Flocculibacter collagenilyticus: one gene and its partner. The protein of the gene in region 1 interacts with the protein of each later gene in a pairwise test. Links are inferred from orthologs where the notes say so. Each region holds a gene or a part of one and is shown on either strand. Other genes may lie near its edges. The genes, in order: uvrB and uvrA.

Region 1 (15,501 bases):
CCAATGCGACCTTTATATCAACGTCAAGTTGAGCTAGCTAACGAAGGCGCTAAAGAGTTTGGTTATGCTGACACAGGTGCAATGTGGCGCTCCAAATACGATATGCCAGCAGATGACTTTGCCAATGAGCTTGACCGCCTATGGGGACAAGTGAAGCCACTTTATGATGCCCTTCACTGTCATGTTCGCGCTGAATTGGGCGAGCAATACGGTACCGACAAAGTGCCTCAAAATAAGCCTATTCCAGCACACCTTTTAGGAAATATGTGGGCACAAACCTGGGGGAATATTTACGACATTGCTGCACCAGAAAATGCAGATCCAGGTTACGACGTAACAAGCCTGCTTGAAAAGCATAACTATGACGAAATAAAAATGGTTAAAGGGGCTGAAGGCTTCTTTACATCTTTAGGGTTTGAACCATTACCTGATACATTCTGGGAACGCTCATTATTTACGAAACCTGCAGATCGCGACGTGGTTTGTCATGCATCAGCATGGGATTTAGATTCAAAAGACGACTTACGTATTAAGATGTGTATTCAACGTACGGGTGAAGAGTTTTCAGTTATCCACCACGAACTTGGTCACAACTTTTATCAACGTGCATACAAAAACCAGCCTGTTTTCTATCAAGAAAGTGCTAACGATGGTTTCCACGAAGCCATTGGTGACACCATTGCCCTATCGGTTACTCCGGGATATTTAAAAGAAATTGGTTTATTAGACAAAGTACCAGATGAGTCTAAAGACTTAGGCTTATTGATGAAAATGGCTCTGGATAAAGTCGCATTCATTCCATTTGGCTTACTTGTTGACCAATGGCGTTGGAAAGTATTCTCTGGCGAAATTACGCCTGAGCAATACAACACAGCTTGGTGGAATTTACGTGAAAAATATCAAGGTGTGATGGCACCTGTAGAGCGTAACGAAAATCACTTCGATCCGGGTGCTAAATATCACGTTCCTGGAAACACGCCTTATACCCGTTATTTCTTAGCGCATATTTTACAATTCCAGTTCCATCGCGAACTTTGTAAAATTGCTGGTAATGAAGGCCCTGTTCATCGCTGTTCAATTTACAACAGCAAAGAAGCCGGTAAAGCATTAAATGCAATGCTTGAGATGGGTTCTTCACGTCCGTGGCAAGAAGCGCTTGAAGCGTTAACTGGTAGTAAAGAAATGGACGCAACTGCTATTCTTGATTACTTTGCACCGCTTAAAACTTGGTTAGACAAACAAAACCAAGGCCGTCAGTGTGGCTGGTAAGTAAAAGTCGAATAAACAAAGATTTATTGACGATATAAAAAAAGCACTTAGCGAATTTTTTCGTTAAGTGCTTTTTAATTACTTAGCAAAGTAACTGTTTAATCTAATTTATCTGACACCACTTTATAATGTGGATCTTCAGTAAAATTCACTTCCACTAAATCACCCGCTTTTTTCAGCAACTTACAACAATCTTCACTTAAATGACGAATGTGTAATGTTTTACCTTTCGATGTGTAGCGCTCTGCTAAGGTATCAATGGCTTCTATTGCTGAGTGATCGGCAACACGACTGTATTTAAACTCTACAATAACGTCTTTAGGATCGTCCTGAACCGTGAATAACTCTAAGAAATGAGACACCGAACCAAAGAAAAGCGGTCCATGTAATTCATAGACTTTTGAGCCATGCTCGTCTACAAATGTAGTCGCATAAATTTGTTTAGCATGTTCCCAAGCAAATACTAATGCAGACACAACCACACCAACTAATACTGCAATCGCTAAGTCAGTAAATACTGTCACACTTGAAACAAGTACAATCACCAATGCATCAGCCACAGGCACTTTGTTCATTATTCTGAAGCTTGACCATTCAAACGTACCCAGAACAACCATAAACATAACACCAACTAGGGCAGCAAGCGGGATCATCTCTATTAAGCTTGAACCAAATAGAATAAAGGCTAGCAACATTAATGCGGCTGATATACCTGATAAACGTCCACGACCACCAGAGTTAATATTGATCATACTTTGGCCAATCATGGCACAACCACCCATACCACCAAAGAAACCAGTAGCAACGTTTGCAACACCTTGACCCACACACTCGCGATTACTTTGACCACGCGTGCCTGTGATTTCGTCAATTAAAGACAGCGTTAATAACGATTCAATTAAACCAATTGCTGCCAGCACTAACGCATACGGGAAAATAATTCTTAATGTTTCTAGGCTAAATGGCACATCTGGCACCATAAAGCTTGGTAACCCTCCAGCGATTGTTGCATTAGCATCGTTAGTCATTGTTTTTACAAAATCAATGACTGTACGCGTGTCTAAGCCAAGTAAATGTACTAACGCTGTTACTGTTACAATGGCGACAAGTGAAGATGGAATGGCGGTAGTAAGTTTAGGTAGAAAGTGAATGATTGCCATGGTTAAAGCAACTAGACCCAGCATTAAATACAATGCTTCGCCCGACATCCACACTAAATCGCCAGAGGCATCTGGCACCTTGAATTGCCCTAACTGCGCTAAAAATATAACAATGGCTAATCCATTAACAAAACCAAGCATTACTGGATGCGGCACAATACGGATAAACTTACCCAGTTTAAACACGCCTGCCAGTACTTGTAGAATCCCCATCAATACAACGGTAGCAAATAAATACTGCACGCCATGTTGCGCCACTAATGCAACCATAACCACAGCAAGTGCACCTGTTGCACCAGAGATCATCCCCGGACGACCACCTAGAATAGAGGTAATCAAACCAATCATAAATGCAGCATATAAACCAACCAAAGGCTCAACACCTGCAACAAAGGCAAATGCAACCGCTTCTGGTACTAAAGCTAACGCTACAGTTAAACCCGATAACACATCATTTTTAACTGATGAGCTTGTTTTTGTTAATAAATTAAACATAAAAAAGTACTAAACCCTCTGACCGAATTAGCACCATATGTGCTAATGCCCTACCGCTTTTTTACCACCTTGGCAAAAATGGCGTGAATGCTAACAAACCTGAGGTTAACCCGCAACAAAACACCACTATGCAGCTCAAATTAGCTGCTTCATTATCTATTTAGGTACTATGTTAGGCTCTGATGAAGCGTGTAAAGCTGTTTAAATATAGAAGGCCTAGGCATGATTAGACAAGACTTCCATTAACTTATCATAACGAAGTTTAATATCTTCTAAATCGTTCGGCTCGTTAACACTCGCTTGGCTACCGCGGAAAATCATATTGCCTTGTCGCTCAATCGCGCTTCGTTGTTCTTGTGTATTAGCTTGTTTAGCAATAGCAGTAAGCGCTTCTAACAGCCTTATGATTATTGAAATACTCGTCATTCCGTACTGTCTTACTTGATCGAATGCCTCGTTTAACATGCCAGAAAAAGTGACCGTTTTGGCAATCACTCTTAGTTTATTATTATCGTCAAAACGATGGGGGGAAGGAAATGACTTGTCAGTAAGATAACACATTGTAGAAGCTAAGCGGTCTACACAACCTAATGCGGTATAAGGGTCGTTAATACCCGGAGATAAAGCACGAATAGCCACTTCCACTAATTGTCTAATAGCAAATTCTGCATCTTGCTCGGGTGTTCGTTGTGTTCCAATAAAAAACAAATCAGCCAAGTTATTCGTAGTTTTTGCATCAATTCGCGTTTTACTACATACCGTAAGTAAACATGAGCCTGTAAAAATATAATCGCCTGGACTGATATCAAGTTGAACTATGTAGTCGTATTCTGTTGCAAATGCCAATAGCCTTTCATGATCAACCGCCTGCAAATAACCACTGCGCGGTGCCGTTATCTCGAATTTATTATCCGCATAACTTTTAACAATACTCTCTACTTCGTCATCCGATAAATTAAGCCCTGAATCGCTACTGCCAATCGCAGCGGGAAATATTCGACGCACTTGATGGGTAAGCTCGCTATACACATCTTCACAAACGTTATCAGCTTGAATGGATGCTGACACATGATGAATAAAGTAAATAAGCACGCCAACGCTTAATATTGCTAATACCAAGCCAAACAGAACAGATAAATTTGGTACAAAATAATGCTCACCAGATAAATGAATTGCTCGCAAAATAATTAGGCAATAAATAAACGTTGAAATAAATGTACCGAGAACAAATTGCACTCCTCTGTCGGTCATAAAGTTACGCAATAATCGAGGACCAAATTGTGAAGAGGCTAAAGTAAGTGCAACAATAGTAATTGAAAATGCCACACTGGTGACATTAATCATTGAACCTGCAATCATGGTTAAGATAGAGCGAGCGCCTTCAGGGCCAACCTCCCCTAACATTTTTGTGATAAAAGTAATGTTGCCTTGACGGGTTTTATCTAGATCTATGAATAGAAATGAAAGGTAACCTGAAAATACGACCATCAAGGTAGGAATAAACCAAAAGCTGGCACGAATGCGCTCTAAGTAATTATTTAATAATGTTTTCATTCACGCTCGCTTTATAAGCACTATTCGTTATCGGTAGATTCAGGTTAACGGTATCTTGAATATAAATCCAATTTAAATTCAATACGTTAGTGTATAGTTAGGTATAGAATATATGTATACATATTGCAACGAAGGGTAAAAATTACTGCCATTCTATACACTTCCCTACACCTAAAAATAGCAGTTGAATGGTTAAGACGTGAGCTGTTGTAATCAGTGGCTATCAGCCTTACTTAGTATTGCACTACTTGCTACTAAAAATACTAGCCATACTAAACAGGTGTTACTTGCTCTATTTCGTACAGAGCATCATTAATAAGCTCTACTTTTTCCGAAATAACTTGCTGCGCATCGTTTATGCCTTGATTGTAATAGTAAACACCAAAGTGCTGAGCAATAAAGTCTAGCAGAAAATCAGCGTCGAATTGCCCCAAATCATAATCGAGTTCATTTTCAAAATAAGTTTGTAGCTTGCTGATTAAAAACGCTTTTTGCTGCTCATTTAATACTATTTTCTTCACTGCATTAACCTTGTTTCTTAAACTTATATAACATCACTTTTAGGCTTTTTTCATCGTCTAACTCAGGAAAATCAGCATGATTTTCTAAGCGCTGTTCAAAAGATAACGTCGGACAATGCTCAGCAACCTGTTGATGTATAAAGTCAGTGCCAAGTTCAGGCGCGTTCACGCATAGCATTACGTCTGCATTTTCCGTGGCTAAGTCAGGAATTTTTCTAAGTAACTTTTGATAGTCTGACGTTAAGATAAAACTGCCTTTTTGAAAGCTCGGTGGATCGATAATAATTAACTCATAAGGACCAGCTTTCTTAATTTTGCCCCACGATTTAAAAATGTTATGGGCTAAAAACTTGGCTTTTGAGGAATCAAGCTCATTTAAGTGATGATTTTTTTGCCCTTGCGCCATTGCAGATTTATTCATGTCTACATTAACAACATTGTTTGCACCACCATCAATAGCCGCTAACGAAAAACCGCACGTATATGAAAATAGGTTTAACACATTTTTATTATTGGCTTGTTCTTTAACCCATTCTCGGCCATTTTTCATATCAGGAAAAACGCCCGTATTCTGTCCATCTCCGGGGCGAGTTATAAATTTAATGCCGTTTTCATGCGCTATCACAGGAAGCTTAGGAACTTGAAGAAGAGTGTTCGTTACATACTTATTTTTTGTTTCTACACCATGACGATATTGAATAACAATAAATCTGACTTGCTCGCTAAAATTGGCTTCTTGGCAATCTACTAATGCTTGTTCTAGTGTCGTAAACTCTGCGTCGGATAGTTCATTAAACACAGTAACAAACCAACCTTCACCGTAATAATCAACATTAATAAACCCTAAATTAGGGTACGTTTGCCCGCGACCATGAAATAACCTTTTCAATTGACCCTGTTCAACAGGAGTGCTTTTTAACTTATCTATAATATTATTATAATCAGACACGCTTTAGTGCTTCCTGTAATTGCATTACCTTATCTCTTAACGCAGCTGCTTCTTCAAACTCAAGGTTTTTAGCATGTTCCAGCATTTGCTTCTCGCACGTTTTTATTTCATCTGCAATCTCTGCAGGCGTTTTCATTACGTATTTAGTTTTCGATTCTGCAACGTTTAAATAAGTTACATCTACTTCATCGTCACCCACATCCATAATATCGGTAACTTTCTTATTAAGTGCTTGTGGAGTAATGCCATGCTTAACATTATATGCATGTTGAATTTCGCGGCGGCGATTGGTCTCGTCAATTGCCCGCTGCATTGAGCCAGTAATCTTATCGCCATATAAAATTGCTTTACCACGTAGATTTCGAGCAGCACGGCCGATAGTTTGGATAAGAGAACGATCTGAACGTAAAAAGCCTTCTTTGTCTGCATCTAAAATCGCAACTAAAGAGACTTCTGGCATATCTAACCCTTCTCGTAACAAGTTTATCCCAACTAACACATCAAACTCGCCAATCCTTAAATCGCGTATAATTTCTACTCGCTCTACAGTGTCGATATCAGAGTGTAAATACCTTACTTTAACACCATGCTCAGACAAGTAATCGGTTAAGTCTTCTGCCATTCGTTTGGTTAAAGTCGTTACTAATATTCTTTCTTTCAGTTCTACGCGTTGGTATATTTCAGACAATAAATCATCAACTTGCGTGGCGACTGGCCGCACTTCAATCTCTGGGTCAAGCAGTCCTGTGGGTCGTACAACCTGCTCTGCAACTTCACCGCATGATTTTTCTAATTCGTACTTACCGGGTGTTGCAGATACATATATAGTTTGAGGTGTAATGGTCTCAAACTCTTCAAATTTAAGCGGACGATTATCTAGGGCAGACGGTAACCTGAATCCATACTCAACTAAATTTTCCTTACGCGAGCGGTCGCCTTTGTACATGGCACCTATTTGCGACACGGTAACGTGCGACTCATCAATAATTAATAATCCATCCGAAGGAAAATAATCTATTAATGTTGGAGGCGGCTCACCCGGCGCGCGTCCAGACAAATAACGAGAGTAGTTTTCAATCCCAGAGCAATATCCAAGCTCGTTCATCATTTCAACATCGAACATTGTACGTTGCGAAATGCGCTGTTCTTCAACAAGTTTGTTATTACTTAATAATTGCTTCTTACGTTCTTGTAGCTCTACTTTTATTTCATCTATTGCTGAAAGGATTTTTTCTCTCGGCGTTACATAATGAGTTTTAGGGAAAATAGTGGCACGTGTGGTGTGTTTTTCAATGGCACCAGTTAGAGGATCAAACAAGCTTACTCGCTCTATTTCTTCATCAAAAAGCTCAACTCGTACACCAAATTTATCTGAATCAGCAGGGAATATGTCAATTACATCACCGCGAACACGGTATGTGCCACGCTTAAAGTCGATATCGTTTCGGGTGTATTGCATTTCAGCAAGGCGGCGTAAAATAACACGCTGGTCCATTAAATCACCAACTCGTAAATGCAATAGCATTTTCATGTAAAGCTCAGGATCACCCAATCCATAAATGGCAGAAACAGATGCAACGATGATAACGTCTCGACGCTCCATTAATGCCTTAGTGGCAGACAAGCGCATTTGCTCAATATGTTCATTAATTGATGCGTCTTTTTCGATAAACGTATCGGAACTGACTACATAAGCTTCTGGTTGATAATAGTCATAATATGAAACAAAGTATTCAACAGCGTTATTAGGGAAAAATTCTTTCATTTCACCGTATAACTGTGCGGCAAGCGTTTTATTATGAGCCATTAACAATGTTGGGCGATTTACTTCTTGGATTACATTCGCCATGGTGAATGTTTTCCCCGTGCCCGTTGCCCCTAAAAGCGTTTGTTGCGCTAACCCGTTTTCTAGCCCTTCAACAAGCTGCTTGATTGCGGTGGGTTGGTCACCGCTAGGGGTATAAGGTGACGATAATTGAAAATTTCTTTCCATTTTCACGGCTCCTAGACTTCAGAATTTAGCTGAGGGTTCGCTTCTGCTTGCTGTTTAAATTGAGTCATAAACCATTTATAAGCAATCATTGCTGTACATACATTACCAATTAAGGCACCAATAAATAACCCTTGAATATCATAGAAATAACCACCTAAATACGCAAACGGCACATAGAAAATGAATAGGCGTACAATACTCAACAATAACGCATTCATCGGTTTATGTAGCGCATTAAATGAAGAGTTACTTAATATAATAACGCCTTGTAAACCGTAACCGAGCGGTAAAATGTAGATAAATAATTTAATGATAGAGATAACGTTTGGATCGTCTGTAAAAATGTTTGCAATAACACCCGCTAGGGTAACCAGCAAAATATAAACAACTAATTGCCATGCCAAAACAAACTTTAATGTTTTTTTATAGGCCTGCTCTACCCTTTCCATTTTGCCTGCACCGAAGTTCTGGCTAATAAAAGGTGGTAATGTCATAGACAGGGCTAATACCACCAAGCTAGCAAGCGACTCAATTCTTGAACCAACACCAAAAGCTGCAACCGCTTCTTTACCATACGTTGCAATAATTGCCGTTAAAATCGCCATAGCGGCGGGCGTAAGCATATTAGCCCCGGCTGCCGGCATACCTATCTTCATTATTTTTGCCGCTATTGGAGCAAATACACGTGGTCTAGGCGGCAATTTATGAATCAGTTCTTTCTTAACAGCCAATATATATATGATGATGCAAAAGCCTATCGTCCATGCAATCACACTTGCAATGGCTGCGCCCTGAATGCCCATGGCGGGAACCGGACCAAAACCAAAAATCAGTATTGGATCTAAAATAGCATTCATTGCCCCACCTAAGGCCATTATTATGCTTGGCGTTTTAGTATCGCCGCTGGCTCTTAATACACTATTGCCTATCATTGGTGTGATTAAGAAAACACTACCAAAAAACCATACTTCCATATATGAATGAATTAATGGAAGCAATGCCGGTGTAGCTCCCAAAGCAGTAAATAAAGGCTCTATTAAAAAATAGCCGGCTGTGGAAAGTAACCCGACTAAAATAAACGAGAGTAAAAGCGAGCAAGTTCCATCACTTTTGGCCTCATCTACATTTCCTGCTCCTAGTGCTTTGGCAATAATTGCTGACGTGCCAATACCTAGGCCTATAGCTAAGCTAATTACTGTAAAGGTAATTGGAAAAGTAAAACTAATCGCTGCTAGTGGTTCAGTGCCCAGCATGCCTACAAAGAATGTGTCTACTATATTGAACGTCATTAGCAACACCATTCCCATTATCATAGGTACTGTCATGCGCTTTAATGTATTGGGAATATCGCCTGCCAATAAGTCTACAGGTGGCTTAGATTTACTCATTAATAAGTCGCAACCTAATTGATAAGAAAAGAGAGTTAAGTATTCTAAGCAATATGCCGCCTGCATGCTATTTAAATTCTTTCAAAATTAGCATATTAAAAGGTATTACTTAGCAGATATATACATAAGTATAACTATAGGAACGCGTTACCATGTTCTTTTTATTCTTAGTTCGGGATGTAAATGTTAAGAAGTGAGTAAATTTTACTATATTAAGTTTTTATTACAGTAATACAGGTTGGCATTAAAACGATATCTTCGTGAAATCACGACGTCATCTACTCAAATAAAGCGACTTGCGTGAGAAGCCATTTTAAAATTTTTTTAACTAAAAAAAGTTGATTTTACTTAATCTTTGCACTTGTTACTTAATAATGTTCACAAAATAGATGTAGCTGGAATGAAATCTTTCTCTGAGTTTATCTGAAAAGTAAAAAATCACTTTAAATAACATATCTATTTGATTTATATAGCTTTAATACAATTGTTTAATTTTTTACCAATCAGCTTGAAAGAGCCGTTTTTATTGGCTTTACACATACCTTAAGGGTTTAATGAACAGAGTTATCCACAGATATGGTGGATAACTAAGTCTAGCCCTTTAAAATTACGGAAAACTTAACAAGACAATTCTCCCTAGCCCTTATTATTACTGAACTCAACGAAAAAAACTTTATCAACAACTACTGTTTATTAATACAGTGGATGTGTGCCAACAAAAATTAAGTTGCCTAAGTTAGTTATTATTCATAGATTCAAACTACTTATTTTGAACTACTTTAATAAATATGCTGGTTAAGCTCAGATATCTTATAGTTTGCTGAATATTGCTTACTGAAAGTTGCTTACTGAAAGTAGGTTACTGAATATAGTTTACTCATTATGTTTATAAGCCGATCCAACTTCTAAGGGGTAAGCTTTTAACGAGACGCCTATTGAAGCATATATTGAGGCACATATTAATGTGTAATAAACCCGATGGCCTCCGCTCGCTCATTGATGGATTAGCCTGTCATCTCTCAGATTACTCTTTCAAACGTGTCTTTATCTTTATGTACGGCTCTTTATATACAGCTGTCTTATGTACCGCTGCATAAGTAATGTAGACTTTTTCACGAACACTACGCCTGATTTATTCCTATAGACTCCATCTAATTCACCATGCAGGTAAGCTTGTGCATATGACAACACAGTATAAATGATTAAAATTAAATCTAAATTGCCTTAAATGAACAAACAATAGCCAAACAAACCTATTTGTCAGAATTATTTAAAACAAGGTGTTGACAGTTTTAATCAAGATCCTTAATATTGCGCCCCGTTGAAACGACGTGATTCCCCCTTAGCTCAGCTGGTTAGAGCGACGGACTGTTAATCCGCAGGTCCCCCGTTCAAATCGGGGAGGGGGAGCCAACTCGAAGTTTTAACAAATCAAACGGCGATTCCCCCTTAGCTCAGCTGGTTAGAGCGACGGACTGTTAATCCGCAGGTCCCCCGTTCAAATCGGGGAGGGGGAGCCACTTCAAAGTTTGATTAAAAGTATTGCTGTTCCCCCTTAGCTCAGCTGGTTAGAGCGACGGACTGTTAATCCGCAGGTCCCCCGTTCAAATCGGGGAGGGGGAGCCACTTTTAATTACCTCACTTCTTAATTTCTATAATTTTATTCAGATAACCTTAAAATTTTTAGTTGATTCGTTATACTTAATGCGCGTATTGAGTTAAAATTCCACAGTTCGTACCTAATAGCTTTATTTTTAAATGATTATTTATGGATAAAATCACTTATATCTAGATAATAATGCGTTGTATTAAGCTGGAATAATAATAAAAAATCAGGTTGCATCAGGTAAAATATGAAATCATTTACTCTACTAGCATTGAAGCAGTTTGCCACATTCATCATTATGATATGTGTTCTTGTAAGTGTTATTTTCACTGGCTTTGGCAGCATCATAGAACATAAACATAAAAATGTGTCTAGCGCCGTCAATCAATTTCTTACAAGTAACCTTGTATCCGAATCAAAATTATTATCTCGTCAATTAAAAAATGGATTAGACGTAGAAAAGCTAGTCATTCAAAAGATGGACAGCACCAACTTATACTCTTTCAAAGAAAAAAATAATCATGTTGCTTTAGCAGGTTTATTTGAACAAATTGGCCTTACCTCAAAAACTTCAACGATCACCAATAAAGACAACGATTTAAAAGTTACCTTTAAAGCCTCTCATTACGAAGAATACAAAGTACTTCAGCAGCTTCTTATTGCAGCCATTATTATTCCTCTTGCCGCTGCGCTTCTCTCTATTATTTTGCTTAAAGGTTCTGTTAACCGAATTTATAGAAAAACGTCTGAAACTATTACTGATGTGATTCATAACTACGTTAGAAAAAATGACAATCAAGCTAATCCTGATTGGAGCAAACTGCCAGATGAATTCAGTGATACCATTTCAGCGTTGAGCGCCCTCTCCTCTCATGTCGATAAGCAATCAAATGAATTGAAGCAGTCTGCTGAAAAAATAATGGACGAGGCGTACAAAGACACGGTTACTGGCCTTGCTAATCGAAATCGCTTTGTTCAATATTTTGATGAAAAAAGATTAAACGAAAAATCCAATGAATTTGGCGTATTAGCTATTATCCGTTGCAGTGAGCTAATGAAGATTAACCACGCAAAAGGTTATCAGGAAGGCGATAAGTATGTGATAGATGTGGCTGAAATTATTTCAGCTGTCGCAGGCACTTATTCAAATAGTCGTATTTTTAGATTAAATGGTTCTGACTTTGGTGTAGTCATTCCTAATATTGCCCCTAAAGAGTCAGAACGCTTTGCGCAAAACCTACAAAGTAAGTTCAACGAATATCAAAAATTTTCTGAAATTGATTCAGTCGCATACACAGGCTTAGTTGCATACGATGTCAGCAAACCATTAGGTGAAATGCTAGCATTAGCAGATACCGCTATCAGCTTAGCGCAATCAAGCCAGATGAATGGCTGGTTTATTCAGAAAGAATCATCCGTACTTGAAAACGTATCAGCTTCGTACGGTAACCAAAATTGGCGCCAAGTCATTGATGATGTATTAACTAATACCCGCGTAAGTTTGTTGCATCAACCTATTCAACCTACCAGTCGATCATCAAAAGCCTATTCTGAAGTGCTCGCGCGTTTTAAAACTGCTGAAGGGCAAATTCTGCCTACCGCCTCCTTTTTATCCATGGCCGAAAAGCTAGATAAAATAGTTGATGTTGACAAGGTCATTATCGAGAAATGCCTTGACCAAATAAAGGCAAAAAATTTAACCGATCAATACTTCGGCATAAATATCACTCCGAAAACTGCACAAAACGAGCAATTTATGATTTGGCTTGAACGCCGTTTACTTAAAGACGCCAACATAGCAAATAAACTCATTTTTGAAGTCACTGAATACGGCTTGCAACAAAACATACAAGCCAGCAAGCGTTTTATCGACATGATACATCGTGTAGGTGCGCGCATTACCGTTGAACGTTTTGGCGTTGGCATGACTTCCTTTAAGTTCTTTAGAGACTTAAAACCAGACTTTATAAAAATGGATGGCAGTTACACACGAGATATTGACGAAGATAAGAACAATCAATATTTCATGCGCTTAATGGTCGATTTAGCACATAGAATTGGCGTTACCGTATTTGCCGAGTGTGTAGAAACACAAGAAGAAAAGCATGTATTAGAGCAGCTTTTAATTGATGGCACTCAAGGCTATTTTATTGGTAAGCCTTCTGCATTATAGTTAACCGACGTTGTAGCGCATTTATTACCTCTTAACAATAATTGCGCTAAATCCCACTACTCATTTTTAAAAATTAAATTTACAGCATCTACCTTCCCACTAAACCGTTTAAATTCCGCACAATTAACTTAATCCATACAAATAGTAAGTTGTTAATTGATAACTAAAAGCGGATAATGTCCAGCTCAAACGCAATAACGGCTATACTGCAACTAGCCACAAACCGCATAATTAATAATGTGGACACAGTTTTTATATAATGATGGATTTTGGTGAATGACAGAATATCTGTTACTACTCGTCAGCACTGTTTTAGTGAATAACTTTGTGCTAGTTAAATTTCTTGGGCTTTGCCCCTTTATGGGAGTGTCAAGTAAGCTTGAGACTGCCATTGGAATGTCGCTTGCCACTACATTTGTTTTAACATTAGCATCAGTTTGCAGTTACCTCGTCAATCAATTTATTTTATTACCGCTTGAACTCACCTATTTGCGCACACTTAGCTTTATTTTAGTGATCGCAGTTGTTGTACAATTTACTGAAATGGTGGTGCATAAAACATCCCCTACTCTTTATCGTTTACTTGGTATTTTCTTGCCTCTTATTACCACTAATTGCGCCGTATTGGGTGTTGCCCTTCTTAATGTTAATGCCAAACATAATTTTTTAGAGTCCGTTATATATGGGTTTGGGGCGGCAGCCGGATTTTCTATGGTGTTAATCATTTTTGCTGCTATGCGCGAGCGCTTAGCGGCGGCAGACGTACCAGCCCCATTCAAAGGAGCCTCAATTGCTATGATTACGGCTGGATTAATGTCACTCGCATTTATGGGCTTTACAGGGTTAGTTAAGATTTAATGAGTATTTTATATGCCTTAATTGCACTCGGCGTGCTTGCTTTAATATTCGGATTGGTACTGGGCTATGCCGCCATACGTTTTAAAGTGGATGCAGATCCATTAGTCGACCAAATTGATGAGCTATTACCTCAAACGCAGTGTGGCCAATGTGGATACCCAGGTTGTAGACCGTACGCTGAAGCCATCGCAAATGGTGACGAAATTAATAAATGTCCTCCTGGCGGAGAAGCAACCATTCATAATTTAGCCGATTTAATGGGGGTTGAAGCAAAACCACTGGATGATGCGCATCAGTCAGACAATATAAAGAAAGTGGCCTATATTCGTGAAGATGAGTGTATTGGCTGTACTAAGTGTATTCAAGCGTGCCCAGTAGACGCCATATTAGGTGCAGCAAAACACATGCATACTGTGATCGCGTCAGAATGCACCGGCTGCGATTTATGTGTTGAGCCATGTCCAGTAGATTGTATTGATATGATCCCTGTAAAACAAACCACTACCAACTGGAAATGGGATTTGCAGTCCATTCCAATTAAAGAAGTTCAGTAAGGGGTAATTGTTGGAAACGTTACACGAAAAAATTCTCCGTGGTCAATTATGGCAATCTCCTGGCGGCGTGCACCCTCCAACAAATAAGCACACCACAAATACTCAGCCTGTTGCCACGCTACCACTTGCTGAAAAAATCATTATTCCCGTTAAGCAGCATATTGGACACTTTGGTGAAGTATTAGTAAAACAAGGTGACCATGTTCTTAAAGGGCAGCCGCTTAGCAAACCAAAATCTGGTTTATCGCTGCCTGTACATGCCTCTACTTCTGGTACTGTGGTAGATATTAAACCAATGCCATCAGCACACCCATCGGCTATTCCAGAGCTCAGTATTATTATTGAACCAGACGGTGATGACCGTTGGACAGAGCTTCACCCTATTCTTGATTACACATTAGTTGATAAAACTGAACTTATTGCAAAAATTCAGCAATCTGGAATATCTGGATTAGGTGGAGCAGGCTTTCCTAGTTATATCAAAGCACAAACTGCATTAAGTCGACCAATCGAATATTTAATTATTAATGGTGTTGAGTGCGAGCCTTACATCACAGCTGATGACCGCTTAATGCAAGATTATGCAACTCATATTCGTGCAGGAATCGACATTCTTGTTCACTTATTGCAACCTCAAAATGTGATAGTTGGCATAGAGGACGACAAACCGCTTGCTATTGAAGCAATGAAAGCTGCGTGCAAATCAGACGAAAGCATTTTAATAAGAGCCATTCCCACTAAGTACCCTTCTGGCGGTGAAAAGCAACTAATTCAAATTCTAACAGGTAAACAAGTACCCACAGGTGGCATTCCTGCTGATATTGGTATGGTAATGCAAAATGTTGGTACTGTGCATGCCATAGCGAATGCCGTTCAACGAGGCGAACCGCTAATTTCACGCATTGTTACGGTTGCTGGCGATACCATTGAAAAAGCACAAAACTACTGGGTCCCTTTAGGTACGCCGATTTCACATGTCTT
Region 2 (15,917 bases), 1.8 Mb from region 1 along the record:
TTTTAATCTTGGATAACCTGAAGCCTAAAGCTGTCACCCAACGGTCTGCACCGAAAACATTATCACCAGCTTTTAATTTTGCACCCTCTAATTGCTCCTCATAAAGCTTCTCAAGGTTTCTCAGCTCATCTATGGTGTGAGGTAGACCTTTAAGACACTCATGGTCACTACAGACAGCACAGTCGCCATTTTTCACACAAGGACTTTCAGCATAGTTGTGAACGCAGTAACCTAATCCAGTGAACTGAGCGACACCTGAGAGATTAACCCCAGAGACTTGAGAGAAACTGGTAAGCCCAAATCATGTAACACGATTGCAGGAGGTGGAGACTCAGATGTATATGGCGATAAAAACTGATTGGCTTGAGCAACCGTCATGACACCTTCACCATTTACAACATGGCCTATACGCTTGGTTAGCCGTGACTTCTGTTCTTGGGTTCTACCATCGTAAGCTTTGTTTTGCTCTACATCAGCTCTACCTGACCACTTGGCAATCAACCAATCTTCTTCACCAGCTAATTTCAACTTGGTATTTAGCCAATGTCGAGGTTGGTGAGTATTCAACTTCAATCGAGAACCATCTTCATCAGTAACAGTTAACTCATCAAAAACTGATTCAATATGCCCTTTACCTGATGGACGCTCTGAACCTATAGCGTCACTCACAGCTCCGTGACTTACTATTACCCATGAAAAGGGCTTAACAGCAAAATCTTTATGAAATTCATTGTCTCTAACTAATGTAATGCAATCCCAGAGCTTTACGTCACCATAACTTGGAAAGTCACTCGTTTTATATTGATTATCAACAACACTACGGAGATCACCATATGAGGGGAACCGGATAGTAGTATCTATTGGCACATTGGTATATTTATCTAAAACTTCATTTCTGGTGCTTAGAATATTACCTTTCAACAACTCCTTTTTCCAATCGGTCACACCATTTAAATCATTAATTAAATCACTTATCCAGAGAGAATTTTGATGCGTCCAGTTAACCTCTTTCCCTTTTGCATCTTTTCCTATTTTTAAACCAATAGCACTTGCGAACTGGTCGTATGTCAACGGCTTATCGTGTGGAAAGTCAGTAGGTGTAATGCACTTGTCATGTGCTAAGAATATATCTGGGTTTTCATGAGCAAATTTCGCAGCAGCTCTGGCTGGTGCTGAAATATCAATAAGTCGATCAAAAGCTTGTTTAACTACATCTTCTAAAAGCTTAGGAACCCATTTTTTGACGGGATCTCCTCCTTTTGCTGGATTCCACATCAAGTACCAACGCCCTTTATCACTTTTCTGTAATGAATTGACAGTTAAGCCATTCAATTGAACTGCTTTAATCAAGTAGAACACTTTAATAATGGAATATAATCCAATTATTAAAGTGTTAAACATCAAAACGAACAAACTGAGTTTATACGCCTGAATTTACACTTGAAGCCGTAGTATCGGTAACTGTACAAGGTTACAGCGCACCAAGGCAGCAACACCTTTGGGTATCACAGATAAGTTACTTTATAACTGGAAAGCCAAGTTGAAGCCGAGCAATCTGGAGCCAGTAGAATGTGAGCAAAGTTCCTTAAGAAAAGTGTCCTGATTTAGTCTCGTAGAACAAGTCAACATTCATTTTCTAATAAAACTAAAAAAGCCGCTTAACAGCGGCTTTCGAAATTTTTTTTCAACATTTTTATTTTTGTCTTAGGTCAAAACGGAATATCATCATCAAAGTCAATCTTAGGCTCAGCTTGCTTCACCGCTGGCTGCTGTTGTTGTGCAGGCTGTTGCTGAAAGCCACCTTGACTTTGTTGTTGTGGCTGGAATCCACCAGAATTGTGTTGCTGGGCAGGCTGTTGCTGAAAGCCACCTTGATTTTGCTGTTGTGGCTGGAAGCCTTGGTTTTGTTGTTGAGGCTGAAAACCCTGATTCATTGGCGCAGCTGCTTGTTGTTGCTGTGGTTTAAAACCACCTTGTTGAGGCTGTTGCGTATAACCACCAGATTGACCAGCATTATCGCCACGACCACCTAACATTTGCATTTGGCCGCCCATATCAACAACCACTTCTGTTGTGTACTTATCTTGACCTTGTTGGTCTTGCCACTTACGGGTTTGTAATTTGCCTTCAAAATATGCTTGAGAACCTTTCTTTAGGTATTCACCTGCAATTTCAGCCAGCTTGCCAAAAATAACAATGCGGTGCCATTCTGTTTTCTCTTGCATTTGTCCTGTGTTTTTATCTTTCCAGCTTTCGTTTGTTGCTAAACTGATATTTGCAACGGCATTACCATTAGGCATATACCTTACTTCAGGATCTTGGCCTAACGTACCAATTAAGATTACTTTATTTACACCACGTGCCATTTTCTTTCTCCAATAACTTTAACTTACTGACGCGACTAAACTTCTAGCCGCTTCAATATCAAATTCTTTATCAATTACTTTTAAATACGTTCTATTTTCTTCAACGACCACTGTAGCTTCTATTACGCCAGCTAATTCGGTAAGACGGCTCGCCAGTACTTCTGCGGTTGGGTTGTCGTTAAGTTGTGTTGCGATAGAGACTAATTTAGAACGCTGCGGAATTTGCATTCCATTTGTAATGAATAACCATAATAAACCAATTACAGCTGCCACCGCAAAGACAATTTCTAGCTGATTTGTTTGCGCTATCATACCACCTAATAAGCCACCTAAAAATGCACCGAAGAACTGACTTGATGAAAATATTCCCATTGCGGAGCCTTTCTGACCCGCAGGCGCTAAACGTGAAATAAGAGCTGGTAAGGAAGCCTCTAAATAATTAAAACCGACGAAGAAAAGCAGTACCCACAGCACAACAACTGTAAGCGATTGATGCGCAAAGTATAGTCCTAATAAACTGACTATAATCATCATAATCGCGAGTTTAAATACTTGTTTTTCTTTATTGCGTTTTGCTGCAAAAATAATCATTGGCACCATTAGCAAAAATGATCCTAACAATACGGGGAAGTACATTTTCCAATGGCTAGTAACCGTAAAGTCAAAACTGACGAGCATGGTAGGCAGTACAACAAAAATGCATGTAAGCATGAGGTGTAACAACATCACGCCGAGATCCAGCCGCAATAATTGCGGATGCTTTATTAAGGAAGACAATAAGTGTGGGATAGCCACGGTTTCACCTTTCGGGGCTCGATTAACCGCAGTTGGTACAAATAGTGTAACGATAGCTATACCCGATAACGCAAATACCGCAGTAAGCCAAAATAATCCAGCCAAACCAAAAGCATCAGCCAATAGTGGCCCTAATACCATGGCGATGGCAAAAGATATACCGATACTCATGCCTATTACAGCCATGACTTTTGGTCTTTGCTCGTCGCGTGTTAAATCAGCAGCTAACGCTAGTGTGGCACTTGCAATTGCTCCCATCCCTTGAATAATACGTCCAACGGTAACGCCATAAACTGAATCTGACAAAGCCGCGATAACACTACCTGCTGCAAACATGAGTAATCCAGCAATAATAACGCGGTGGCGGCCAAATCGATCACTTAACATGCCCATTGGAATTTGAAGTAAGGCTTGAGTTAGCCCATAAGCACCTATTGCTAACCCTATCCACAACGGCGAGTAGCCTTCCAATTCTTGCCCATATATTGCAATTACAGGCATTAACATAAATAGCCCAAGCATCCGCATAGTAAATACAGATGCGAGCGAAACCGCTGTTCTTTTCTCTAAAGAGTTTAAACCAGATATAGACATGAAATAATTAGATAGTTAGAAGTGAATACCAATAAAAAACTGCGGCAGTGTACCACAACTGAAAAAATGATTTCAGCTTATTTATTACACTGCTCGCTAACATGATGTTTGGTTTGTAAAAACTCACTATGCCTAACGTGTAATAAGTCTGCTACACGACGAATTAAATGTTCTTCATGTGGATCTAAATGCCCGTCAGCGTAAGCAACTTGCCACATAAGCTTTGTGAGCTCGACTTTTTCTGCATGACTGTAATGATCATTAATCTCACGTGTAAACTGATAATAATCTGTCGCTGTGTCAGCGGTATTTTCGGCCTGCTCACAAATAATGTTTAGCTCTTCGTGACTTAAGTTGAATCGCTTTTGCAATAACTCTTTAAGTACCCGCTCTTCTGTTACTTGCTTATCATCGTCTGCTTTCGCAACTTCAAACAATAATGCCGCAGCTGCTAGTTCTCTTCTATGTTTAGGTTCAGGTTGGGTGTTTTCTTTGCCTACTAATAACTGTTTAAGTGCATTTAACACATATTCACCTTTTCAATTATGGTTTGAATTACGCTGATATATTTAAATATACGTTGCTATGCAAATAAAGTAACCAGCGTATTGTTTCTAATTGTTATTTTATTCGCACGTTTTACAGCTTTGTTTAAGTGAATAATCAAAGTAGTACAGGTATAACATTAAGTTATGTCGACCTTTGTGCGACTTATGTGCCATAATTCTTCTTTTACTTTCAGGTAATCGTTGCACAATGGATAAGATTGAAGTTAGAGGCGCCAGAACCCATAATCTCAAAAATATTAATTTAGAAATTCCTCGCGACAAACTCATTGTTATTACAGGACTCTCCGGTTCAGGCAAATCTTCTTTAGCGTTCGATACTTTATATGCTGAAGGCCAGCGCCGATACGTTGAATCGCTTTCTTCATACGCTCGTCAATTTTTATCATTAATGGAAAAACCCGACGTTGATCATATTGAAGGTTTATCCCCTGCAATCTCTATTGAGCAAAAATCAACATCACATAATCCACGCTCAACAGTTGGCACTATTACCGAAATTTATGATTATTTAAGACTCCTCTTTGCACGTGTTGGCGAACCTCGGTGTCCAACTCATCAGGAACCACTGGCAGCACAAACCGTTAGCCAAATGGTAGATAAAGTATTGGCGCAAGAACAAGGTGCCAAAATCATGGTGCTAGCGCCGGTTGTGCAAGAACGTAAAGGTGAGCATTTAAAAACACTAGAAAACTTAGCTGCCCAAGGTTTTATCCGCGCAAGGATTGACGGCAATGTATGTGATTTGTCTGATCCCCCTGAGCTTGAGCTACACAAAAAGCACACGATAGAAGTTGTTGTGGATCGCTTAAAAGTCAGAGATGACATACAGCAGCGTTTGGCTGAATCATTTGAAACCGCGTTAGAGTTGTCAGGCGGTACGGCAAAAGTTGCATGGATGGAAGAAGATAAGTCTGAAATGCTATTTTCAGCTAATTTTGCTTGTCCGTTATGTGGCTATAGTATGACAGAGCTAGAGCCGCGTTTATTTAGCTTTAACAACCCAGCAGGTGCCTGCCAAAGTTGTGACGGCTTAGGTGAAAAGCAGTTTTTTGATCCTGACAGAGTTATTAGTAACCATGAATTAAGTTTGTCTGGCGGAGCCATTCGAGGATGGGATAAACGCAATTTCTATTATTTTCAAATGCTCACAGCATTAGCGGAACATTATGGCTTCGACCTAAATACGCCTTTCAATGAATTAGCAGCAGAACATCAAAAGGTAGTGCTAGAAGGAAGTGGACGAACCGATATTGAATTCAAATATATGAATGATCGCGGTGACGTGGTACAGCGTAAACACCCTTTTGAAGGGATATTACCTAATATGTCGCGTCGCTATCGAGAAACAGAATCTAACGCGGTGCGTGATGAGTTATCAAAATATATTAGCCATCAATCATGTCCAAGCTGTGACGGTAGTCGACTGCGTGAAGAAGCAAGAAATGTATTTGTAGAAAACAGTAAAATCAGTGATATTACCTACATGTCCATTGGCGACTCGTTAAGTTTCTTTGAACAATTAAACTTAGTAGGCCAAAAGGCTCAAATTGCTGAAAAAATTCTTAAAGAAATTCAAGATCGACTTACCTTTTTGGTGAATGTAGGGCTTAATTACTTAACCTTGTCACGCAACGCAAATACCTTATCAGGTGGCGAAGCTCAACGCATACGACTTGCTAGCCAAATTGGTGCTGGTCTTGTAGGAGTGATGTACGTACTAGACGAACCGTCCATTGGCTTGCATCAACGGGACAATGACCGCTTACTTGGCACATTAACGCACCTTAAAGAGTTAGGGAATACTGTTATTGTTGTTGAGCACGATGAAGATGCAATAAAAATGGCTGACCACGTTATTGATATTGGTCCAGGTGCTGGCGTACACGGTGGCCATGTTATTGCTCAAGGCACGGTTGACGACATAAAAGCAGAGCCAAAATCATTAACGGGGCAGTATCTTTCAGGTACCAAAGAAATTGCAGTACCAAAAATACGCCACGAACCTCAAGATGACAAGTGGTTAGCACTAAACGGTGCAACGGGAAATAACCTCAAAAATGTCAGTATCAAACTACCTATAGGACTAATTACCTGTATTACGGGTGTATCAGGTTCAGGCAAGTCTACCTTAATTAATGACACTTTATATCGTGTTGCCCACAGAGAACTAAACGGTGCTATGAGCGAAGAGCCAGCGCCATATGAAAGCGTGGATGGCATGGATCAGCTAGATAAAGTAATTGATATTGACCAAAGTCCAATTGGGCGTACGCCTCGCTCTAACCCTGCAACTTACACAGGTATATTTACTGCCATTCGTGACTTATTTGCAGGCACACAAGAAGCGCGTTCACGTGGCTACAAACCAGGGCGATTCAGCTTTAACGTTAAAGGCGGTCGATGTGAAGCATGCCAAGGTGATGGCATGATAAAGGTTGAAATGCACTTTTTACCCGACGTGTATGTACCTTGCGATGTATGTAAAGGAAAGCGCTATAATCGAGAAACGTTGGAAGTACAATATAAACAAAAGAATATTCATCAAGTACTCGACATGACTGTTGAAGATGCACGTGAGTTCTTTGAAGCGATTCCTGCAATATCTAGAAAACTTCAAACATTAATGGACGTGGGCTTGTCTTATATTCGACTTGGACAATCTGCTACCACCTTATCTGGTGGTGAGGCTCAGCGTGTAAAGCTCGCTAAAGAGTTATCGAAAAGAGATACAGGTAAAACACTTTATATTTTAGATGAACCAACCACAGGGCTTCATTTTTACGATATTCAACAGCTGCTTAATGTTATTCATCGCCTACGCGATCATGGTAATACTATTATCATTATCGAACATAACTTGGATGTCATTAAAACTGCGGATTGGATTGTCGATCTTGGCCCAGAAGGCGGTTCTGGTGGTGGTGAAATACTGGTAGAAGGTAAGCCAGAAGATATCGTTAAAAACCAACGTTCACACACCGCAAAATACTTAAAACCGTTACTCACGGCCTAATATAAAATGTAAAAAGGAGGCTTAATGCCTCCTTTCATCAAAGTATGTTAATTCAAGTCACGAACAAAATGTTCGTTATCAATCTGCCTAAAGCCTACAGCCTTTAAAAACTTCTTGTGTTCGCCATGAGTCGACTGAACTTTCAAATTAGTAATACCTAACCCTTTAAGTAGATCTAACCGTGATTCAAATAAAAATTCAGTATTTTTACGATCTCTTACATCAGGCGTAGCATAATCAATTAAAACCTCTGCTTGACCATCTTTTGCTTCAGTTAGCATAAAAAGTCCTACAGGTTTTAAGTTTCTCATGATGACAATTGTTGGCATAACTAGCCAACTCTTATCAAACTTAGGAAAAAAAGACTTTATATCTTCATAGTGTGAGTCCACCATAATTTCAACAAGTGGCCCTTTACCTGAGGCGTAATATAAAGTGTCGAACTGATCTTTAAAGCGATACATTTTCTGTAAAAAATAAACATTAGTTAAGGCAATCCAAGCATTTAAAATCATCACTGGATACGCTTCAATTAACCCGCCGTATACAGAAAAAATTGAAGCACCAAATAAATTAATCCAACGCAATTTCTTAATGTTGGACATCATTAACGATACAGCGATTAATACTGAGCCTACATAACCTACAATTTCTAACCAATCAAACATCTACTACTACTCTTGATATATGTGTTTATTAAGTTCAATTTTTATACTCTCAGAAATAGGCATCGCCTTTTTATCAGAGTAATTAAAATTCACCATGACGGTTGTACCTGAAACACATTTTTCTCCATGCTGCCAAGCTTCTTGATAAACATCAAAAGAAGCTCCGCCAACACGTGAAATGTATGTTCTCAGTTCAATTTCTTGCCCATAAAACAGCTCAGCATGAAATGTAACATCATACTTAGCGATAATTAACTGCCACTTGTTAAGATCTAAATCAGGCGTGAACAGTTTAAATACTGCATCACGAGCCCCTTCAAACCAAACAGGTAACATTGTGTTATTGATATGACCTAGTGCATCTGTGTCACTGAACCTAGGTTGAATTATTTCACTGAACATATTGTTATTCTTCTTAAATAGTATAAATAATTACTTGCAGTGTACCGCGGCTTCAAAAGATGAGAAATAAAAAATTAATCGATGATAGTTAGGCTCTTTATATTAGCAAGTATTCTTGAGCTATTTAGTGATGCAAGTCATTGCATGCCTACCTATTAATACAGATGCCCAATTTCACTCTAAGCGCACTAGTAAGCATTAGCCTATTCTTAGATCAGTACCGAACTACACCCAGCCTCTTAACTGTATCTGAACGATTAACCCCATCATTCAATGCAAATGTAAGCACTTGTTTAGTAACTGCTAATATTATCGATAGTTAATTATCCTAGATATACACACTATCCTAGCTACCTTGTAGCGCATTGAGCAATTTATTCCTAAATACCTATTCCTAAATATATACAGCTTAGTACTGAGCGCTCAATACGCATTTATAAGTACATATTTGCTAAGTACTGGCGCCTAAATAGCGAGTCTTTAACGCTAAATGCTAAATGAGGCATGCCACTTACTGAATGCTAAATACTAAATTACAAACCCCACATAGCAAAAAACCCGCTCACAGTGTGAACGGGTTTCTTTAATAGGGAGCCTGGCGATGTGCTACTCTCACATGGGATCTCCCACACTACCATCGCCGCTGTTGCGTTTCACTTCTGAGTTCGAAATGGAGTCAGGTGGTTCCACAACGCTATTGTCACCAGGCAAAATTTTGTTTGGAACAAAATTTAACGCACTTTAGTGCGGCCCGTTAGGGTCAACTACATGGATGTAGTTGATAAATTCATCCCACAATACTGGAAAAGCAAGGCCTCAATGAATAGAGGTCATACTGGAAATTGTTATAACAATTCCAGTGATAATTAAATCAGTGTCACTCAATTGATGTCTATCAATCAATCTCGTTAGCGCTTCACACAACTTTGGTGTTGTATGGTTAAGCCTCACGGGCAATTAGTACAAGTTAGCTTAACGCCTCACAGCGCTTCCACACCTTGCCTATCAACGTTGTAGTCTTCAACAACCCTTTAGAGAACTTAAAGTTCTAGGGATGACTCATCTCGAGGCTCGCTTCCCGCTTAGATGCTTTCAGCGGTTATCGATTCCGAACATAGCTACCGGGCAATGCCACTGGCGTGACAACCCGAACACCAGAGGTTCGTCCACTCCGGTCCTCTCGTACTAGGAGCAGCCCCTCTCAATCATCCAACGCCCACGGCAGATAGGGACCGAACTGTCTCACGACGTTCTAAACCCAGCTCGCGTACCACTTTAAATGGCGAACAGCCATACCCTTGGGACCGACTTCAGCCCCAGGATGTGATGAGCCGACATCGAGGTGCCAAACACCGCCGTCGATATGAACTCTTGGGCGGTATCAGCCTGTTATCCCCGGAGTACCTTTTATCCGTTGAGCGATGGCCCTTCCATTCAGAACCACCGGATCACTATGACCTACTTTCGTACCTGCTCGACGTGTCTGTCTCGCAGTTAAGCTGGCTTCTACCATTACACTAACCGTACGATGTCCGACCGTACTTAGCCAACCTTCGTGCTCCTCCGTTACTCTTTGGGAGGAGACCGCCCCAGTCAAACTACCCACCAGACACTGTCCACACTCCAGATAATGGAGCAATGTTAGAACATCAAACATACAAGGGTGGTATTTCAAGATTGGCTCCACCATATCTGGCGACATGGTTTCAAAGCCTCCCACCTATCCTACACATGTAGGCTCAATGTTCAGTGTCAAGCTGTAGTAAAGGTTCACGGGGTCTTTCCGTCTAGCCGCGGGTACACTGCATCTTCACAGCGATTTCAATTTCACTGAGTCTCGGGTGGACAGCGTGGCCATCATTACACCATTCGTGCAGGTCGGAACTTACCCGACAAGGAATTTCGCTACCTTAGGACCGTTATAGTTACGGCCGCCGTTTACCGGGGCTTCGATCATGAGCTTCGCTTACGCTAACCCAATCAATTAACCTTCCGGCACCGGGCAGGTGTCACACCGTATACGTCATCTTTCGATTTAGCACAGTGCTGTGTTTTTAATAAACAGTTGCAGCCACCAATTTTCTGCGACCGCCGTCAGCTTATGGAGCAAGTCCAATCACCGACAGCGGCGTACCTTCTCCCGAAGTTACGGTACCATTTTGCCTAGTTCCTTCACCCGAGTTCTCTCAAGCGCCTGAGTATTCTCTACCTGACCACCTGTGTCGGTTTGGGGTACGATTCGTTATTATCTGAAGCTTAGAAGCTTTTCCTGGAAGCAGGGCATCAATGACTTCCACTCCGTAGAGTGTCGTCTCGTGTCTCAGCCTAGTGTCAGTCCGGATTTACCTAAACCGACAGCCTACTCACTTTCACGTGGACAACCAACGCCACGCTCACCTACTTCTCCGTCCCTCCGTCGCAATAATAACAAGTACAGGAATATTAACCTGTTTCCCATCGACTACGCCTCTCGGCCTCGCCTTAGGGGTCGACTCACCCTACCCTGATTAACATGGGATAGGAACCCTTGGTCTTCCGGCGTGGGGGTTTTTCACCCCCATTATCGTTACTCATGTCAGCATTCGCACTTCTGATACGTCCAGCAAGCCTTACGACTCACCTTCAACCGCTTACAGAACGCTCCCCTACCACTCACCTAAAAGGTGAATCCGCAGCTTCGGTGGCATGTTTAGCCCCGTTACATCTTCCGCGCAGACCGACTCGACCAGTGAGCTATTACGCTTTCTTTAAAGGATGGCTGCTTCTAAGCCAACCTCCTGGCTGTCTGAGCCTTTCCACATCGTTTCCCACTTAACATACACTTTGGGACCTTAGCTGGCGGTCTGGGTTGTTTCCCTCTTCACGACGGACGTTAGCACCCGCCGTGTGTCTCCCGAGTATCACTTTACGGTATTCGGAGTTTGCATGGGGTTGGTAAGTCGGGATGACCCCCTAGCCCAAACAGTGCTCTACCCCCGTAAGTGTCCGCTCGAGGCACTACCTAAATAGTTTTCGGGGAGAACCAGCTATCTCCCGGTTTGATTAGCCTTTCACTCCTAGCCACAGGTCATCCCCTAACTTTTCAACGTTAGTGGGTTCGGTCCTCCAGTGCATGTTACTGCACCTTCAACCTGCCCATGGCTAGATCACCGGGTTTCGGGTCTATACCTTGCAACTCGACGCCCAGTTAAGACTCGGTTTCCCTACGGCTCCCCTAATCGGTTAACCTTGCTACAAAATATAAGTCGCTGACCCATTATACAAAAGGTACGCAGTCACCGAACAAGTCGGCTCCCACTGCTTGTACGTACACGGTTTCAGGTTCTATTTCACTCCCCTCACAGGGGTTCTTTTCGCCTTTCCCTCACGGTACTGGTTCACTATCGGTCAATTGGGAGTATTTAGCCTTGGAGGATGGTCCCCCCATATTCAGTCAAGATATCACGTGTCCCGACCTACTCGATTTCACAACAAATTCGTCTTCGTGTACGGGGCTATCACCCTGTATCGCTGTGCTTTCCAGCACATTCCACTGACTTGTAAGCTGCTTAAGGGCTAATTCGCGTTCGCTCGCCGCTACTAGCGAAATCTCGGTTGATTTCTTTTCCTCCGGGTACTTAGATGTTTCAGTTCTCCGGGTTTGCCTCTTATAGCTATGTATTCACTATAAGATACCTGCAAGCAGGTGGGTTTCCCCATTCGGAAATCGTGGTCTATAACGGTTTTTATCACCTTAACCACGCTTATCGCAGATTAACACGTCCTTCATCGCCTCCAATTGCCTAGGCATCCACCGTGTACGCTTAGTCACTTAACCATACAACCCAAAATTGTTTGACCAACTTTGTGTTAGTATGCGCTAGTTTTGTCCAAAGATGGACAATGTCGTTATGATTAATAACGACGCTCTATGAGTAATTGATTGATAATCGCAATTGCGACACCACCAAATAGAGTGACATTTACGTCATTAGCGTATGAATCAACAGTTGCCTGTTGCTCAGTTATTCATACGCTGGATTTAATTATCAGCTTTTCCACATTGTTAAAGAGCAGTTTTGAGCAGAAGCTCAAAAGTAAAGATTCTTGGTAAGAACATTTAGTTTTGAGTTATTGGTGGAGCTAAGCAGGATCGAACTGCTGACCTCCTGCGTGCAAGGCAGGCGCTCTCCCAGCTGAGCTATAGCCCCAATATACAAGCACCGTTAGGTGTGTTGTTCTTTGCTCTGACTTTGTAATCTAATCATCTGTGTGAACACTCGACAATAGCGTCGAATCTTTTGGTAAGGAGGTGATCCAGCCCCAGGTTCCCCTAGGGCTACCTTGTTACGACTTCACCCCAGTCATGAATCACTCCGTGGTGATCGCCCTCCCGAAGGTTAGGCTAACCACTTCTGGAGCAACCCATCCCATGGTGTGACGGGCGGTGTGTACAAGGCCCGGGAACGTATTCACCGTAGCATTCTGATCTACGATTACTAGCGATTCCGACTTCATGGAGTCGAGTTGCAGACTCCAATCCGGACTACGATAGACTTTATGGGATTCGCTCCACCTCGCGGTCTTGCTGCCCTTTGTATCTACCATTGTAGCACGTGTGTAGCCCATCCCGTAAGGGCCATGATGACTTGACGTCGTCCCCACCTTCCTCCGGTTTATCACCGGCAGTCTCCTTAGAGTTCTCAGCATTACCTGCTAGCAACTAAGGATAGGGGTTGCGCTCGTTGCGGGACTTAACCCAACATCTCACAACACGAGCTGACGACAGCCATGCAGCACCTGTCTCAGAGTTCCCGAAGGCACCAAACTATCTCTAGTAAGTTCTCTGGATGTCAAGGGATGGTAAGGTTCTTCGCGTTGCATCGAATTAAACCACATGCTCCACCGCTTGTGCGGGCCCCCGTCAATTCATTTGAGTTTTAACCTTGCGGCCGTACTCCCCAGGCGGTCTACTTAATGCGTTAGCTGCGCAAAACAGTTCTTGACGAACCGAGCTGCTAGTAGACATCGTTTACGGCGTGGACTACCAGGGTATCTAATCCTGTTTGCTCCCCACGCTTTCGCACATGAGCGTCAGTATCGAGCCAGAAAGCTGCCTTCGCCATCGGTATTCCTTCAGATCTCTACGCATTTCACCGCTACACCTGAAATTCTACTTTCCTCTCTCGTACTCTAGTTAACCAGTTTCAAATGCAGTTCCCGGGTTGAGCCCGGGGCTTTCACATCTGACTTAATTAACCGCCTGCGTGCCCTTTACGCCCAGTAATTCCGATTAACGCTCGCACCCTCCGTATTACCGCGGCTGCTGGCACGGAGTTAGCCGGTGCTTCTTCTGCGAGTAACGTCACAGCTGACAGCTATTAACTGACAACCTTTCCTCCTCGCTGAAAGTGCTTTACAACCCGAAGGCCTTCTTCACACACGCGGCATGGCTGGATCAGGCTTGCGCCCATTGTCCAATATTCCCCACTGCTGCCTCCCGTAGGAGTCTGGACCGTGTCTCAGTTCCAGTGTGGCTGATCATCCTCTCAGACCAGCTAGGGATCGTTGCCTTGGTGAGCCATTACCTCACCAACAAGCTAATCCCACTTGGGCTAATCTTAAGGCGTGAGGCCCGAAGGTCCCCCACTTTGGTCCGTAGACATTATGCGGTATTAGCAGTCGTTTCCAACTGTTGTCCCCCACCTTAAGGCATATACCCAAGCATTACTCACCCGTCCGCCGCTCGTCATCTTCTAGCAAGCTAGAAATGTTACCGCTCGACTTGCATGTGTTAGGCCTGCCGCCAGCGTTCAATCTGAGCCATGATCAAACTCTTCAATTAAAAGTTTTGTTGAAACCGAAGTTTCAGCTCAATGAATTCTGTATATATTGACTGTTGAGTCACTCTACAAAACTATTGAGATTTAAATATCGTATTGAGCCGAAGCTCTTAGATTCTAATCTCTATTGTGAGTGCTCACACAGATGATTGATTACAAATTGTTAAAGAACAGTGCTTGGTGCTGGTTGGTAACTTGTTACCGTTTAGCTCGAAGCGGGATGCGCATTCTACGCTTTCCGTTTTCAAAGTCAAGCAGTTAATCTAATTTATTTTTTGAAAAGTTTTTTTAAAACTTCACTCTTTCAAATTCGATTAACTGGTTAACCTTGACACCTAATTTAACGTTTGAACTTAGTGCTTGTTAAACCGTTTGGTTTGGCTGATGTTGCTTGCTTCCCCGTTGGTGTGGAGGCGCATTATAGGGAGATTTAAAAACAGCGCAAGTACTTTTTTATCTTTTTTGTTTGTTCGGTTGTTTGTTAACCACAACAGCGTTTAAGTCATTGATTTAATGCTCTGCAACTATTGCCCTTGAGGCTACCCTCTGAGGTTTTAATAACGCAATTTTCCTAAAGCTTATTACTAGCTCTCTAGTGAGATTAGAACGATATATTATTTAGATTAGACAAAGTTCAACAGTATATGGGTTGAAATCAATTTAAGGCTGTAGTTCAGTTAATATCGCTTCATATACCTGCATAAATTAAGTCGCCAACTTAAATTGAATTAAATTGGCGACTTATGGGTTCTACTAATACATGTTTATGTCAAAGTAGTAATCGGTATTAAAAGTTAACCGTTACTTCTTCTGAACATGCACCTGAAGATTCACATACTTTATATACGAAAGTATTTTCAGTTACACGACGTTCGCGATCACGGTAGATGCCATTGTTTTCAACCGTATCAATTTTCTCGCCGTTACGGTAAATATCAACCATATCTGCAGATGAGCCAGCCCAAACGATATCAACACGCATTCTACCTAAGCGCGTTTTATAAGCACGTTTTACATCTAACTCAATCACAACATCAGTTACTGTAACCATCATAACTTTAGTATCTGACTGACCTTCAGCATCAGTTACAGTTAATGCAACTTCATAACTACCAGCTTGAGCATAAGTATGAACAGGGTTCATATCAGATGATGAAGCACCATCACCGAAGTCCCAAGCCCATGTAGTAATATCGTTGTTATTATCTGTACTTGCATCTGTGAAAGTAGCTTGTAGGCCATCAACTTCCGCTGTGAAGTCAGCTTCAGGTGCAGCAGGAAGTACCTCACCAACACCAGTCACCGTTAGTGCCCAATTATTTAAACTACCAGTATCTTGACCTGCATGGTCAGACACATGCAGCGTCCAATCACCAGCAGCAGACTCACCATTAAATGCGGCAGAAGCAAAGCTCTGATCAATGTTGTCATCACTACCGCCAGCATTTGAATGTAGTGTAGCTGTTGTTCCAGCTGGAGATGTTAATGTAACAACAAGGTCACCAATCCATGTATGAGTAATGTTTACGTACGTACTTGAACCAAATACAGTAATATCATCAGGGATAGAAATTACAGAAGTAATGCCTTCTGGAGTATTATCCGGAATATCTACAGGTGTATTGTTAGCATAAGTAAAGTCTGTAAGGCCTTGTGGATATACATATAAACCTACTGTCTTTTCTTTA

What was found.
Region 2: the proteins of uvrB (region 1) and uvrA interact in binary tests that used the Escherichia coli proteins (3 or more experiments, as listed by UniProt). The link is inferred for Flocculibacter collagenilyticus from one-to-one orthologs.

What each region holds. Positions count from the first base shown.
Region 1 is NZ_CP059888.1:1,555,898-1,571,398, reverse strand. Bases 5,442-8,378 are described here. They hold uvrB (excinuclease ABC subunit UvrB), read right to left. Parts: upstream 7,942-8,378; coding sequence 5,941-7,941; downstream 5,442-5,940. Other genes in these bases: HUU81_RS06945 (MATE family efflux transporter), read right to left, coding at 7,953-8,378; HUU81_RS06955 (class I SAM-dependent methyltransferase), read right to left, coding at 5,442-5,948. Outside these bases: HUU81_RS06975 (M2 family metallopeptidase), read left to right, coding at 1-1,269; HUU81_RS06970 (SulP family inorganic anion transporter), read right to left, coding at 1,368-2,924; HUU81_RS06965 (DUF2254 domain-containing protein), read right to left, coding at 3,141-4,478; HUU81_RS06960 (DUF2164 domain-containing protein), read right to left, coding at 4,751-4,999; more of HUU81_RS06955, read right to left, coding at 5,004-5,441; more of HUU81_RS06945, read right to left, coding at 8,379-9,329; HUU81_RS06925 (EAL domain-containing protein), read left to right, coding at 11,183-13,108; electron transport complex subunit RsxA, read left to right, coding at 13,385-13,966; electron transport complex subunit RsxB, read left to right, coding at 13,966-14,520; electron transport complex subunit RsxC, read left to right, coding at 14,531-15,501. UniProt on the Escherichia coli protein: The UvrABC repair system catalyzes the recognition and processing of DNA lesions. A damage recognition complex composed of 2 UvrA and 2 UvrB subunits scans DNA for abnormalities.
Region 2 is NZ_CP059888.1:3,330,361-3,346,277, forward strand. Bases 4,185-7,537 are described here. They hold uvrA (excinuclease ABC subunit UvrA), read left to right. Parts: upstream 4,185-4,511; coding sequence 4,512-7,337; downstream 7,338-7,537. Other genes in these bases: HUU81_RS14820 (tellurite resistance TerB family protein), read right to left, coding at 4,185-4,282; HUU81_RS14830 (hypothetical protein), read right to left, coding at 7,385-7,537. Outside these bases: HUU81_RS14800 (hypothetical protein), read right to left, coding at 1-196; HUU81_RS14805 (hypothetical protein), read right to left, coding at 232-1,350; ssb (single-stranded DNA-binding protein), read right to left, coding at 1,710-2,366; HUU81_RS14815 (MFS transporter), read right to left, coding at 2,385-3,755; more of HUU81_RS14820, read right to left, coding at 3,833-4,184; more of HUU81_RS14830, read right to left, coding at 7,538-8,005; HUU81_RS14835 (acyl-CoA thioesterase), read right to left, coding at 8,012-8,407; HUU81_RS14860 (S8 family serine peptidase), read right to left, coding at 15,017-15,917. UniProt on the Escherichia coli protein: The UvrABC repair system catalyzes the recognition and processing of DNA lesions. UvrA is an ATPase and a DNA-binding protein. A damage recognition complex composed of 2 UvrA and 2 UvrB subunits scans DNA for abnormalities.